3 regions of the Brevibacillus sp. SAFN-007a genome follow, and region 1 is predicted to be linked to each of the others. Evidence: riboswitches for the same ligand, from Rfam matches in the RefSeq annotation. Region 1 holds a riboswitch; each other region holds the start of a gene.

Region 1 (4,255 bases):
GGAGCAGCGTTTTTGGCTGCCTGGAAAAGAAAGTGACGTTCACGTTGATCCCTTCTTCGTTTTTTCGTTGGGGAAACATTCTTTTTCCAGCGCGAGCAGTTCCGACTTCATGTCCAGGCCGCCGCGATACCCGGTCAGGCTGCCGTTTTTGCCGACGACCCGGTGACAGGGGACGGCCAAAAGCAGCGGATTGGCTCCGATCGCAGCACCTACCGCTCTGACGGCGGCGGGCTTTGCGATTTGAGCGGCAAACGCGGAATAGGAAGTCGTCTGCCCGTATGGAATTTGGCGCAACGCCTCCCAGACCGCGAGCTGAAACGGCGTGCCTTCCAGATCGAGCGGGAACGAAAAGCGCTGGCGCATCCCTTGCCAATACTCGCGAATTTCCGCCGCATAAGGGGCGAGCAGCTCGTGATCCTGCACGGCCACATAGCGGGGCCTGCGCCGGGCGAGCCAATCGGTCAGCTCCTGCAACGAGCCGTTCCGGGAGCCGACGAAGCAGAGTCCCTTGGCTGTCGCGGCGAGATACAAGCTCCCCTTTCTCACGGTTACTCTCGACCAGTGTACATATGGTTTCTCCCTCATTTGCGCAAACGCCTCCCAAACCTAAGCTTTTCCAGCACTTGCTGGCTGTGGTACGCCCAGTATACCGTCGTCACCGTATTTCCGTACGGATTTGCCAGTAGGAGAGCAAGATTGTGAAAGAAGAGCCGCGAGCCGCAGCCATGGGTAGAAGCGATGTTTCCATTGCTTTTCCCAGGCCGCGGGAGTAAGGTAGGAGTAGACAAAAGACCGATTTCAGCCGGGTTTTTTGACCGGTTGCAGGTCGCGCGAGAGGGAGGACGGATAGTCGCATGAACGATCAACTGACGCATTTTAATGAACAAAACCGCGCGCGGATGGTGGATATCTCGGAAAAGGACAACACAAAGCGGGAGGCTGTGGCAGAGAGCAAAATCGTCATGAAGCCGGAAACGCTCGCCCGCATTCGCGAAGGGCGGATCGAAAAGGGAGATGTGCTGGCAGTCGCACAGGTAGCAGGTGTCCTGGCAGCGAAAAAAACGTGGGAGATCATCCCGATGTGCCATCCGCTGCCTTTGACCGGAATCGACATTCGCTTCGCTTTTGAAAACGAGACGACGCTGGCCGTTGAGGCCTGTGTGCGAACGACCGGGAAGACGGGCGTCGAGATGGAAGCCTTGACCGCTGTCAGCGCCGCTGCTCTGACGGTGTACGATATGTGCAAGGCGATGGATAAAGGAATGGTCATCGGTCCGACTTGCCTGGTGAGCAAAACGGGCGGAAAAAGCGGCGATTTTCGCCGGGGAGAGAACTAGACCATGAGACAGAAATGGCAATCCTATCCGAGCAGCATTCGTCTGCTGGCGATGGCTGCGATCCTGTTTTCCACAGGAATGGCCTGTATTTGGCCGCTTGTCACCATCTATATCCACGACTATCTGGGGAAGCCGCTGACCGTAGCGGGTTTTTTGCTGTTAGGGAATCAGGGGGCTTTTCTGATCGGCAGCATCGCAGGCGGCATGCTGTTCGACCGTTGGGGGAAAATGCGTACGATCGTCTTTGCCTCCCTCGGCATCATTCTGGTCTCGGTCGGGCTTGGCGTCACGCATGACTTTCTGGTCTATACGGTCTTGCTGCTGATGAACGGGCTGTTTTACGGCGCGCTGTCTCCGGTCATGAATGCACTCGCTGTCGTCCTGTGGCCGGAGGGCGGGCGCAAAGGAATCAACATGATCTACGTCGCGCTCAATGCCGGGGTGGCGGCTGGCTCTGCCCTCGGCGGCATGCTGGCGAGTATTTCGTTTGCCTGGACGTTCTTTGGCAACGCCATCGCGCAAGTGATCGTGCTTACCATGTTCGCGCTCGTCCTGCCTCGGCAACTCAAGGCGGTCACAGAGCGGGGCCATCAGGCGGAGCAAGCCAAGACAGCAGGCGCTCCCGCCGCTGCCGTTCAAACCCCGGCAGCCCATCGGAAACCGGTTGAGGCCCTTTCGCCGCTACAGCAACTGCCGACGAAAAAAGTGGCGTGGGGCGCCTTGCTACTCTTGTGCAGCGGGCTGTTCATCAGCTGGATGGTCTACGTCCAGTGGACGACGGTGCTGTCGACCTACATGCAATCGCTGGGCATTTCCTTGCGCCAGTACAGCTTGCTGTGGACGATCAACGGCGGACTGATTTTGTTCGGCCAGCCGCTGATCGCCTGGGTCATCCGCCGCTTCGCCCGCACGCTCCGGGCGCAAATGCTGCTCGGCTCGTACGTGTTCGTGCTGTCGATGCTGATTTTGGCGCAGACGACCTCCTACGCTGGTTTCGTCGCCGGAATGTTCATTATGACGCTGGGAGAGATGCTCGTCTGGCCGGCCGTACCTGCCGTGGCGGCGGAGTTTACCCCACAGGGGCGCGAAGGCTTCATTCAAGGGCTGATCTCGGGTACGGGATCTGCGGGACGCATGCTCGGACCGTTGCTCGGGGCCGTCATTTTCCAGCACCTCCAGGCGCAAGGGCTTTTGTACATCATGGCGGGGCTGGCTCTTTTGTCTGTGCTGTTCTTCGCCCTGCACAGCGCTTTTCAAGGCCGCGTCCAAAAAGTGCCTGCGACGGCCGCGGAAAAGCTGTAGCCAGGAAAAATTCGTTGGCCGTGCGAAGCATCTTGACACGTTTGGAGCAGGCAAGGTAGTATGAAGAAGATTAAAACAGTATATTCCGTGTGATTTACTTATAAAGAGAGGCGGAGGGACTGGCCCTATGAAGCCCGGCAGCGGATCTGCACGCTTTTCGTGTTGCAGATGCTGTGCCAATTCCAGCAGGAGAATTCCTGACAGATAAGGACGTGACCAAGCTTGATCTCCCCCTTTTTCTGTACGGAAAGAGGGGGTTTTTGCTGTACATTGGCCAAAAAAGAAAGGAACTGAAGACAGATGCGCATCCAACCTTCCGACATGATGGATCGGCTCCCGACCCAGTTTTTTGCGACATTGGTGGCAAAAGTAAACAAAGTCATCGCTAGCGGGCATGACGTCATTAATCTGGGCCAAGGGAATCCGGACTTGCCTACCCCGCCGCATATTGTGGAAGAGCTGAAGGCACAGGCAGAAAATCCGCTGCACCACAAATATCCGCCATTCTCCGGTCGCTTGGAGCTGAAGCAGGCGGTCGCCCACTGGTACAAGCAAGAATTTGCTGTGGACCTCGATCCGGAGGAAGAAGTGGCGATTTTGTTCGGAAGCAAGACCGGACTCGTGGAAATTTGCCAGGTGCTGATGAACGCGGGCGATGTAGCGCTCGTGCCGGACCCTGGCTATCCGGATTACTGGTCCGGCGTCGCGGTCGTGAACGGCCGGATGTCCATGATGCCGCTGATGGCAGAAAACCGGTTTTTGCCCGACTACAGCAAAATCCCGCAAGCCGATTTGGACCGCGCCAAGCTGATGTTTTTGAACTATCCGAATAACCCGACAGCGGTGAATGCCCCGTTTGCCTTTTACGAGGAGACCGTCCGGTTTGCGCGCAAGCAAGAGATCGTTGTCTGTCACGACTTCGCGTACGGCGCGATCAGCTACGACGGCCAAAAGCCTGTCAGCTTCATGCAGGTGCCGGGGGCAAAAGAGGTCGGAGTAGAGTTCTACACGCTGTCCAAAACGTACAATATGGCCGGCTGGCGCGTGGGCGCGATGGTCGGCAACCGCGAGCTGGTGAGACTCATCAATCTGATTCAGGATCACTACTTCGTCAGTCTGTTTGGGGCCGTCCAAATGGCTGCGGCTAAGGCGATGACAGACTCGCAGCAGTGCGTGCGCGATCTGGTGGCCGTCTACGAGAGCCGCCGCAATACGCTGTTCTCCCATTTGCATCGCATCGGCTGGCAGGCTCCGCCGTCGCAAGGCTCGTTTTTTGCCTGGCTCCCCGTTCCGGCGGGCTTTACTTCGGTGGAGTTCTCCGATTTGCTGCTGGAAAAAGCGCACGTGGTCGTCGCGCCTGGCGTAGGCTTCGGCCCGAGCGGAGAAGGCTACGTGCGGGCCGCCCTGCTGTCGGACGAACAACGCCTGGCAGAAGCGGTACGGCGGATCGAGCAGCTGGGGATCTTTGCAAATACGAAATAAGAGAGCGAGTGACCACACCCCCTGAGGAAGGGAGTGTGGTTTTTTGTTGCGGCTCAGGCTTGTTCCATGGGCGAGCGGGTCTCTTCCCGCACGCCTGCGCGATACGCTGCCGCGCAGGAAGTCCCCCCGGAGCC
Region 2 (4,255 bases), on a different contig from region 1:
GGCTACCCGCGTGAAAAAGGTCAACGGAGCGACAGCGGTCGTCCTCGGCAAGATCGCCGTCGTCGGGATCGATGTGGACGCCCATCTCGATCGGCCAGAGGTCGGCGTCATCAAGTACTCCGTTGCCGAAGCGATGAAAGAAGACCCGCAGGGCGCAAATGCGATCGTGACAGCCGATCCGGACATCGTCCAGCGGCTGAGGGAAATGGCTGCGGACATCCGGCGGGGCCACCCGATCTCGGGCTTTGCCGAGGAGTTGGCCGATATCGTCGGCCGCATCATTCCACAGCTGCCGCGCGACGTAAGGCAGCGGGAGGAAACGCCCTCGCAGGAAAATGAACAGCGCATCAATCAAAACGGCCGCTCTCTGCCGCAAGGAAACGACAAGATCAACGCAAACCGTACAGGCACCCCATAAACTCATAAAGAAAAGGAGGCATTCGCCTCGGGAGATTACGCCCGGGAAAATGCCTCTTTTTGCGTTGGGGCAGACTTCAGGGGCGGCAGCGCATCCAGTGCCTGCTTCAAGTCCGCCAGCAAGTCGTCCACGTCTTCCAGCCCTGCGGACAGCCGAATCAGGCCATCGGTGATACCGCGTGCTTCCCGCTCCGCCGCTGGCATCGCTGCATGCGACATCGTCACGGGATACGACAAAATCGTCTCGACCGCTCCCAGGCTCACCGCCACGATCGGCAGCTTCACCCGATCAAACAACGCCTTGGCCCGTTCGCGGCTCCCCACATCGAAGGACAGCACCGCGCCGTGACCGCTTGCTTGCCGTTTTTGGACGAGATGTCCCGGATGGTCAGCCAGCCCCGTATAGTACACGCGGTTCACGCCCGGGTGCGCTGACAGCCACTCCGCTAAAATTCCGGCTGATTTGGTGCTGACATCCAGCCGTGCCTTGAGCGTTTTCAACCCGCGCATCACCAGCCAGCAGTCCTGCACGCCAAGGATCGCGCCCATGCCGTTCTGAATCAGGTAAAGCTGCTCGCCGAGCGCGGCATCGCGCGTCACGGCCAGGCCCGCCACAACGTCGCTGTGCCCTCCAATAAACTTGGTCGCGCTGTGAATGACGACATCCGCTCCCAGCTCCAGCGGCCGCTGATAGTACGGCGTCAAAAACGTATTGTCGACAATCACGAGCAGCCCGTGCTCCTTGGCAACGGCGGACACCGCTGCGATATCGGTCACTTTCAGCGTCGGATTGGACGGCGTTTCGAGATACACCCCTTTGGTAGCCGGCGTAATCGCCTCGCGCACGGCCTCTGTGCGCGTGGCATCGACAAACGTAACGGAAATGCCCATTCTCGACAACACGCGGGTCAAAAAACGAAAGGTGCCGCCGTACACATCCTCCGCGACTACGATATGGTCGCCGGCCGAAAAGAGCATGAACACGCTGGAGATGGCCGCCATGCCGGAGGAGAAGGCAAAGCCGCGGGCGCCGCCTTCGAGAGCGGCAATCGCTTCCTCCAGGGCGTGCCTGGTCGGATTGCCGGAACGGGCGTAGTCATAAGCGCCTGGCTGGTCGAGGTCAAACTGGTGAAACGTGGATGCCTGGTAGATCGGAACCGACGACGCACCTGTAACCGGATCGATGCAGGCTGAGCCGTGAAGCAGCTTCGTTGCGAAGTTCATCGGACAGCCCCCCCAACAACGGCAAGGCTCGCGTCCAGCGCTTGAAACAGATCCGCGATCAAGTCTTCCGGATGCTCAATCCCTACCGACAGTCTCAGCAATCGGTCACACACGCCGACGTATTCTCTCACTTCCAGCGGCATGTCAGCGTGGGTCTGTGTCGCCGGATACGTACACAACGACTCGACGCCACCAAGGCTTTCCGCAAAAGAGACGAGACGCAAATGTTGCAAAAACAAGCCCACCTGCTCCGCAGACCGGACCCGAAAGGAAACCATCCCGCTAAAACCGCTTGCCTGACTCGCCTGGATCGCATGCCCGGGATGCTCTTCCAGTCCAGGGTAGAATACTTCGGAGACAGCCGGATGCTCCTGCAGCTTTTTCGCCACAGCCAGCGCGTTTGCCTGATGTCTTTCCATGCGCAGCGCCAATGTCTTCATGCCGCGTACCAACAGCCAGCTGTCTTGCGGGCCCAATACCGCGCCAATGGAATTGTGCAAAAACCGGATTTTTTCCGACAACTCCTCTCCTTTTGTCACGATCAGTCCGGCCAGCACATCGTTGTGGCCGCCCAGGTACTTCGTCGCGCTGTGCAGCACGATATCTGCGCCAAGCTCCAGCGGGCGTTGACAATACGGGGTCATGAACGTATTGTCGACAATCGTCAAAAGTCCATGCCGCTTTGCCAGCTCGGTGATTTGGCGAATATCGGTAATCTGCATGAGCGGGTTCGTCGGCGTCTCGACGAAGATCGCCTTTGTCTCGGCCCGCAGCGCGTTTTGCACCGCTTCCAGGTCGCGCAGGTCTACGTAGGTAAAAGACAGGCCGTAGCGGGAAAGCACCTGCTCGAACAAGCGATACGTCCCTCCGTACAAATCGAGCGACACAAGGAGATGGTCCCCCTGGGAAAACAATCCCATCACCGTATGGACCGCCGCCATTCCCGATGCGCAGGCAAAGCCGGCATCGCCTGATTCCGCCTCGGCAATCGCTTCTTCCAATACGGCACGGGTCGGATTTGCCGTACGTGTATAATCATAGCCTGTGCTCTGCCCCAATGCCGGGTGGCGGTATGCGGTGGCATAGTAGACAGGAAAGCTGATCGCTCCCGTTTTCTCTTCTCTGCCTACGCCTGCCTGAACTAATTTGGTTTCCAATCTCATACGCAACTCTCTCCCTCCCATGATGTGCGAGGGGCATGAAAAAAAGCCCCCTTTTCTCTGAAAGAAGGCTTTGTTTACGTCACCGTAAGCAAGACCTTCTCATCTTTCAGAGTTACATAACTCTGCAGGAATTAGCACCATTATCTCCCCGTATGAACGAACATACGGTTGATTGGTTGCCGGGCATCATCGGGCCAGTCCCTCCGCCTCTCTGGATAAGAAGTTTTGCTATTCAATTTGAATGACCTAATACTAAAGGATACGACGGTTTCTTGTCAACAGGATTTTCCATTATTGTGCAGAAGTCCGGATCAGGCGTTTTTCAGCGCGGTCATGACCTGATTGTCCAGCTTTGCGGCCGCATTTTTGTCGTACGTCTTTTCGTACTGCGGCTCTACGGAAATGCGCGAGCCGTAAAACATCACGTCCCGGACGGAGTCGATGGCAATCTCCACCACCGCCAGCTTCAGCGGAACGCCCTCCAGCCGCTCGGCTTTGAGCGCCGCGCGTCCGTTGATCGCAAAAGAGGAGCCAGCGCCGATCAGATGCAGAACGACCTGCGGCTCTTTGGCAATATTGGCGAGTATGCGCGAGCGGGTATCCACGGCAAAGCGGATGAGTCCGTTGTTCACCGCATATGTCCAGGACAAGGAACTGAGCGATGGCGCCCCTGTCTCGTGATCGACTGTGCCCAGTGTGACAAATCGCTCTTTTTGCAGGAGCGCGAACAGTTCTTCTGACAAGGTTTGGGATACGGTTTCAGCCATTCGGATGCCTCCTCGTAAACGTATGTACGTCTATTGTACCCTTCCTGTCTGACATTAGGCAAACGTTTCCTCCCCACCTTGCTTCTGCCTGTTTTTTTCCCTAAACTGGTAGATAACCCATGGAATCGGATAAGGAGGTTGGAAAAAGTGGCACCTACGCCTACAGATCGGCTGATGCAGCAAATCGACCAGGTCCTCCAGGAGTTGCAGGAAGTGCGGAAACTGAACGCGCGCATGGATAAAATCGCCCTGTTTCTGGAAGATATCCGGCTCGCAGACGTGATTCAAAACTACACTGCCCCGCGCAAGCTGCTCTGGATCAATTTCCTCGCAGGACTTGCCCGGGGTCTTGGCTTGACGATTGGAACAGCGATCATTCTCACGTTGCTCGGCTCGCTGTTGACTCAGTTTCTTTCGATCCCGATTCTCGGCGATTACATCCGCCAGCTGGTCGAGTATGTACAGACCTACAAGCAGCCGTAACTGCGCCTACTTGCCGCTTCTTTTGACGCGGTCCTCGTCATCGTCGTCGTCGCGATCGTCGTCACGGTCCCCCTCCCATTTGCCCTCGTGCTTTTTCCAGTAGCCGTAGGCTTTTCCATGGGGTTGGTTGTGGCTGTCCTTTTCCTTGTTGTCCCTGCCGCCATCCTTCTTTGGCGCATGGGTGATTTTCGTATGCAGCGC
Region 3 (4,255 bases), on a different contig from region 1:
GAACTCGACCAATCGCACCTTGCCTTTGCCTTCCGAAAACGTAAACGAAGTGCCGTCACTGTTGTCCAACGTAAAATCGGCAATCGGCTTCATCACGGGGATCGGCTCTTTTGCCATGTATGTGTAGCCCAACACCCCTACAATCGCGAGAATTATCACGCCTGCAAGCACCACAAACCAATGGCGCTGCAACGCGGACCTTTGTTGCTGTGCTTCTTCACTCACGATTTTCTTCCTCCCCTGTTCGACTCATGCGTCCGCCGCTTTGCCGCGTACATGGCGCATGCTGCTTTTTCGCGTCCATCGCGTCTCGCCGTTACAAGCACGGTCGCGAGCGTTTCGCTTACACTTCCTTCTCGCCAGGCCAAGCCAGCATACCGCCGACCATATTGGCAGCGTCAAAGCCAAGCTCACTCAAATATTCGGTCGCCCTGTGGCTGCGGGCGCCGCTGCGGCACACCATGACGATGGGGACCTCCTTGTCCAGCTCGTCGAGGCGATGCGGCAAAAACCCGAGCGGAATCAGCTTGGCTTCTTTAATATGGCCTTCGTTCCACTCCTCCACCTCACGTACGTCAATCACCTGAAGCTTTTCTTTGGCCGCGAGCTTTTCCAACAGCTCCTGCGGGGTCATTTCCTTCACGCCTTGGCTCATTGCGTATGTTCCTCCTATAAAGACAATCGTTTCGTCGTTTTCTGCCACTCCCATCATATCATAGGGTCTTGCCATTTTCTAACGACGCAGGCGGCGAAAGCGGCGATAGATGAGGACAAATTTGTGACAGCTGCGGGCAGTTTATGATGACGCCTCCAATCCCACCAATTCCAACCTGATAACTTATATTTTTGATATTGACAGGGAAGTGTTGTTTTTCATACAATTATGACAACAATTGAAGCGACAGATTCATCAAGAGCGGTGGAGGGACAGGCCCCATGAAACCCGGCAACCAGCAAGCGAGCCTTGCGCGGTGCTAATTCCTGCAGAATCCATAGATTCTGAGAGATGAGTGCATACCCGTGTCTAACCGGAGCCTACTTCTACTCAGAGGATGGCTCCGTTTTTTTATCCCCATCCCCCCTATAAAGGAGAGATTCGCATGTCTGAGCAGCAACAATGGAAACCGGAAACCCTCGCTGTACACGGTGGGCAAGAAGTAGATCCCGTAACAGGTTCGCGCGCCGTTCCGATCTATCAGACGACCTCCTACGTCTTCCGCGACACCGAGCATGCCGCCAACCTGTTTGGCTTAAAAGAGTTCGGCAACATTTACACCCGCATCATGAATCCGACCCAGGACGCCTTTGAAAAACGCGTAGCTCTCCTGGAAGGCGGCGTCGGCGCTCTGGCAACCTCCTCCGGTCAGGCAGCGATCACCTTTTCCATCTTGAATATCGCCCAAGCCGGGGATGAAATTGTCGCATCGAGCAGTTTGTACGGCGGTACGTACAACCTTTTTGCGCACACGCTCCCGCGTCTTGGCATCAAGGTTCATTTTGCCGATCAGTCCAATCCGGAAAACTTCCGGGCGTTCATCAATGAAAAGACAAAAGCGCTCTTTTGCGAGACGATCGGGAATCCGCGCATCGACGTAGCGGATTTGCAGGCAATCGCTGACATCGCGCACGAACACGGCGTGCCGCTGATCGTGGACAATACGTTTGCTTCGCCGATCTTGTGCCGTCCATTCGAGCATGGCGCAGACATCGTCGTCCACTCCACGACCAAGTTCATCGGCGGGCACGGCACAGCGATTGGCGGCATCATCGTCGATTCCGGCAAGTTCGACTGGAACAACGGCAAATTCCCGGGCCTGACGACACCGGACCCGAGCTACCACGGCGTCGTCTATACGGAAGCCGTCGGACCGCTCGCCTACATCATCAAGGCCCGCGTCCAGTTGCAGCGCGATATCGGCGCAGCCGTGGCCCCGATCAACTCCTTTTTGTTCCTGCAAGGCTTGGAGACGCTGCACCTGCGTATCGAGCGGCACAGCCAAAACGCACTGGCTGTCGCCCGATTCCTCGCCGCGCATCCAGCGGTCGAGTGGGTCAGCTACCCTGGCCTGGAAGGCGACGCCCACTACGCGCTGGCGCAAAAATATTTGCCCAAAGGTGCTGGCGCCATCCTCACCTTTGGCATTCGCGGCGGCGTGAAGGCAGGCAAAACACTGATTGAATCCGTGAAACTGTTCTCGCACCTGGCCAACGTGGGTGATTCCAAGTCGCTCATCATCCATCCGGCCAGCACGACGCACCAGCAGTTGAATGAAGCGGAACAGGCGGCGGCCGGGGTAACGCCGGGGCTGATCCGGCTGTCGGTGGGCACAGAGGCGATCGACGACATCATTGGCGATCTGGAACAGGCCTTGCAACGCGCCGTCCAGCCTTCTACTGTCAACTAAGCTTGTTTTTGTCTCGTAAAAAGCGGCACGCAACTCTCGTGGAGAAGCGTGCCGCTTTTCTAGTTTCGGGTGCTGTTTTCTGTTCGCTGCTTTCAGACGATCTCCCCTCATCCTGCCACACGCAAACATCCTCGTTCGAAATCTATCTAACCTATCATACGAAAAATATTGAATTTACAATTCGAACCATTTAAAATGAGACGTACTACAAATATTGGAAGGATGATCGCCTCTTGCAAGTATGGAACATCGGGAGCGAACGCACGACCTACGAGGTGCAATTCGCCTTTTCGCCGCTGTTTGAAGCAGCGTTGGGCATCGCCGTTGCCACTTACGAGCAGATTCATCACACACTGGAGCAGCCGCCCGCCTACTGGCGCGAGCTGATCGAAGCACTGTCCCCTGCTGTCCAGCGCGAGGTCGCTTACGCCAAGGCGCACAACACATGGAAGGCGCTTTTGCATCTGCTTCACCAGTACCGCCAGCAGCCTTTTGCCGAGCTGAGGACGTTTCTTGGCTACGTCAGGCAGTTGCCAGAAGAAGAGTTGCGCTATCAGGCACTGCCTTTTTTGGGCGAAGCGCGGCAAGCTTCCCGGCGAAAAGCCGCGCAAGGAAGCAGCGCCGATCGCGAGCTGTTGCAGGCAGCCTGTCGCGGCCACCTCTTTTTCGAACGGTATATCGCCCATATTACTTCGGTGGACGCGGAGGAACTGCGCCAGCACCTGCTCGTACTGATGGAAGGCTGGTATCAGGCGCACATCGAGCCGCAGGAGGAACTCATCTGCCGCATGCTCGAACGGGAGATGGCCCAAAAGCGCGGCATGCAAGAAAAGCTCGACCCGGAAGCGCTGGTGGAATGGGCGACCGGAGCAAGCTATCCACCTGAGCCGACTGTCACCCGCGTTCTGCTGATCCCGCAGGCGGTCTATCGCCCCTGGACGGTGCAGGCCGATGACGCAGGCTGCAAAATTTTTTACTACCCGGTTGCCGATGAAAACTTGCGCGAGCAAATCGACCCGTATCAGCCGCCGCAGACGCTGGTCCAATCCTTCAAGGCGCTCGGAGACGAGCAGCGGCTCCGCATGGCAAAAATGCTCGCGCAGCGGGAGCTGACGCTGCAAGAATTGACAGAAGCGCTCCAGATGGCCAAATCGACGGTGCATCATCACCTATCGATGCTGCGCTCCGCCCGGCTGGTCGAGACGAGCGGAACCCGCTATCGCCTGCGCAGCCAAGCGCTCTCGCAACTCCCGCTGCTGCTCGGGCAGTTTCTCGGCAGGGATCAATGATGACAGCAGCCACGAGCACATCGACCCTCTGGAAAGACCGCTCCTACCGCTGCATCCTGCTCGGTCAGCTCGCCTCCGAGCTGGGCGCCTCGCTCGGCACGCTCGCCAATAGCTGGCTCATCTACCAGGTGACCGGCTCGCAGGCAGCCGTCGGGCAGATGTGGCTGCTCTACTTTGTACCATCGCTCGTCGTGCAGATTGTGGCCGGACCGTATCTCGACCGCTATGACAAAAAACGCGTCATGCTGTTTTCGCAATGGATGCGCAGCATCGCGTTCGGTTGTTCCTTCGCCGCGATTGCGACCACGCCCGGCTCCTTGTGGCCGCTCTACTTGACCGCTCTCGTGAACGGCCTCGTCCAGCCGCTGTACGTCCCGGCAAGCCAGTCATTGCTGCCTGCTCTCGTCCGAAAAGACCAGTTGCTGCAAGCCAACGCCTATCTGGATAGCGCGCTGCGCATCGCCATGATCGCAGGTCCGCCGCTGGGCGGGATTCTCGTCGCCAGCATCGGCGGCGATCAGGTGCTGGCATGGGTCGCCGTCGGATATGCGCTCAGTGGAG

The links. A riboswitch is a leader RNA that binds a small molecule or an ion and turns the genes downstream of it on or off. The one in region 1 is predicted to bind S-adenosylmethionine.
Region 2: linked by a shared signal. The riboswitch ahead of ACTHO6_RS08735 (aminotransferase class I/II-fold pyridoxal phosphate-dependent enzyme) and the one ahead of ACTHO6_RS07010 (pyridoxal phosphate-dependent aminotransferase) in region 1 are both predicted to bind S-adenosylmethionine.
Region 3: linked by a shared signal. The riboswitch ahead of ACTHO6_RS13345 (homocysteine synthase) and the one ahead of ACTHO6_RS07010 (pyridoxal phosphate-dependent aminotransferase) in region 1 are both predicted to bind S-adenosylmethionine.

Annotation. Positions count from the first base shown of each region.
Region 1 is NZ_JBQCKK010000004.1:58,587-62,841, reverse strand. Features, by position in the region: gene ACTHO6_RS07030 (SPL family radical SAM protein) at 1-79, opposite strand, end outside; gene ACTHO6_RS07025 (methylated-DNA--[protein]-cysteine S-methyltransferase) at 40-585, opposite strand; gene moaC (cyclic pyranopterin monophosphate synthase MoaC) at 855-1,337, shown strand; gene ACTHO6_RS07015 (MFS transporter) at 1,341-2,639, shown strand; SAM riboswitch class I at 2,735-2,850, shown strand; gene ACTHO6_RS07010 (pyridoxal phosphate-dependent aminotransferase) at 2,940-4,121, shown strand.
Region 2 is NZ_JBQCKK010000005.1:164,882-169,136, forward strand. Features, by position in the region: gene ACTHO6_RS08725 (YhcN/YlaJ family sporulation lipoprotein) at 1-418, shown strand, start outside; gene ACTHO6_RS08730 (trans-sulfuration enzyme family protein) at 454-1,641, opposite strand; gene ACTHO6_RS08735 (aminotransferase class I/II-fold pyridoxal phosphate-dependent enzyme) at 1,638-2,804, opposite strand; SAM riboswitch class I at 2,901-3,026, opposite strand; gene ACTHO6_RS08740 (pyridoxamine 5'-phosphate oxidase family protein) at 3,116-3,571, opposite strand; gene ACTHO6_RS08745 (DUF5665 domain-containing protein) at 3,746-4,054, shown strand; gene ACTHO6_RS08750 (hypothetical protein) at 4,061-4,255, opposite strand, start outside.
Region 3 is NZ_JBQCKK010000011.1:60,174-64,428, forward strand. Features, by position in the region: gene ACTHO6_RS13335 (SCO family protein) at 1-225, opposite strand, end outside; gene ACTHO6_RS13340 (rhodanese-like domain-containing protein) at 344-655, opposite strand; SAM riboswitch class I at 905-1,013, shown strand; gene ACTHO6_RS13345 (homocysteine synthase) at 1,101-2,405, shown strand; gene ACTHO6_RS13350 (ArsR/SmtB family transcription factor) at 2,639-3,694, shown strand; gene ACTHO6_RS13355 (MFS transporter) at 3,694-4,255, shown strand, end outside.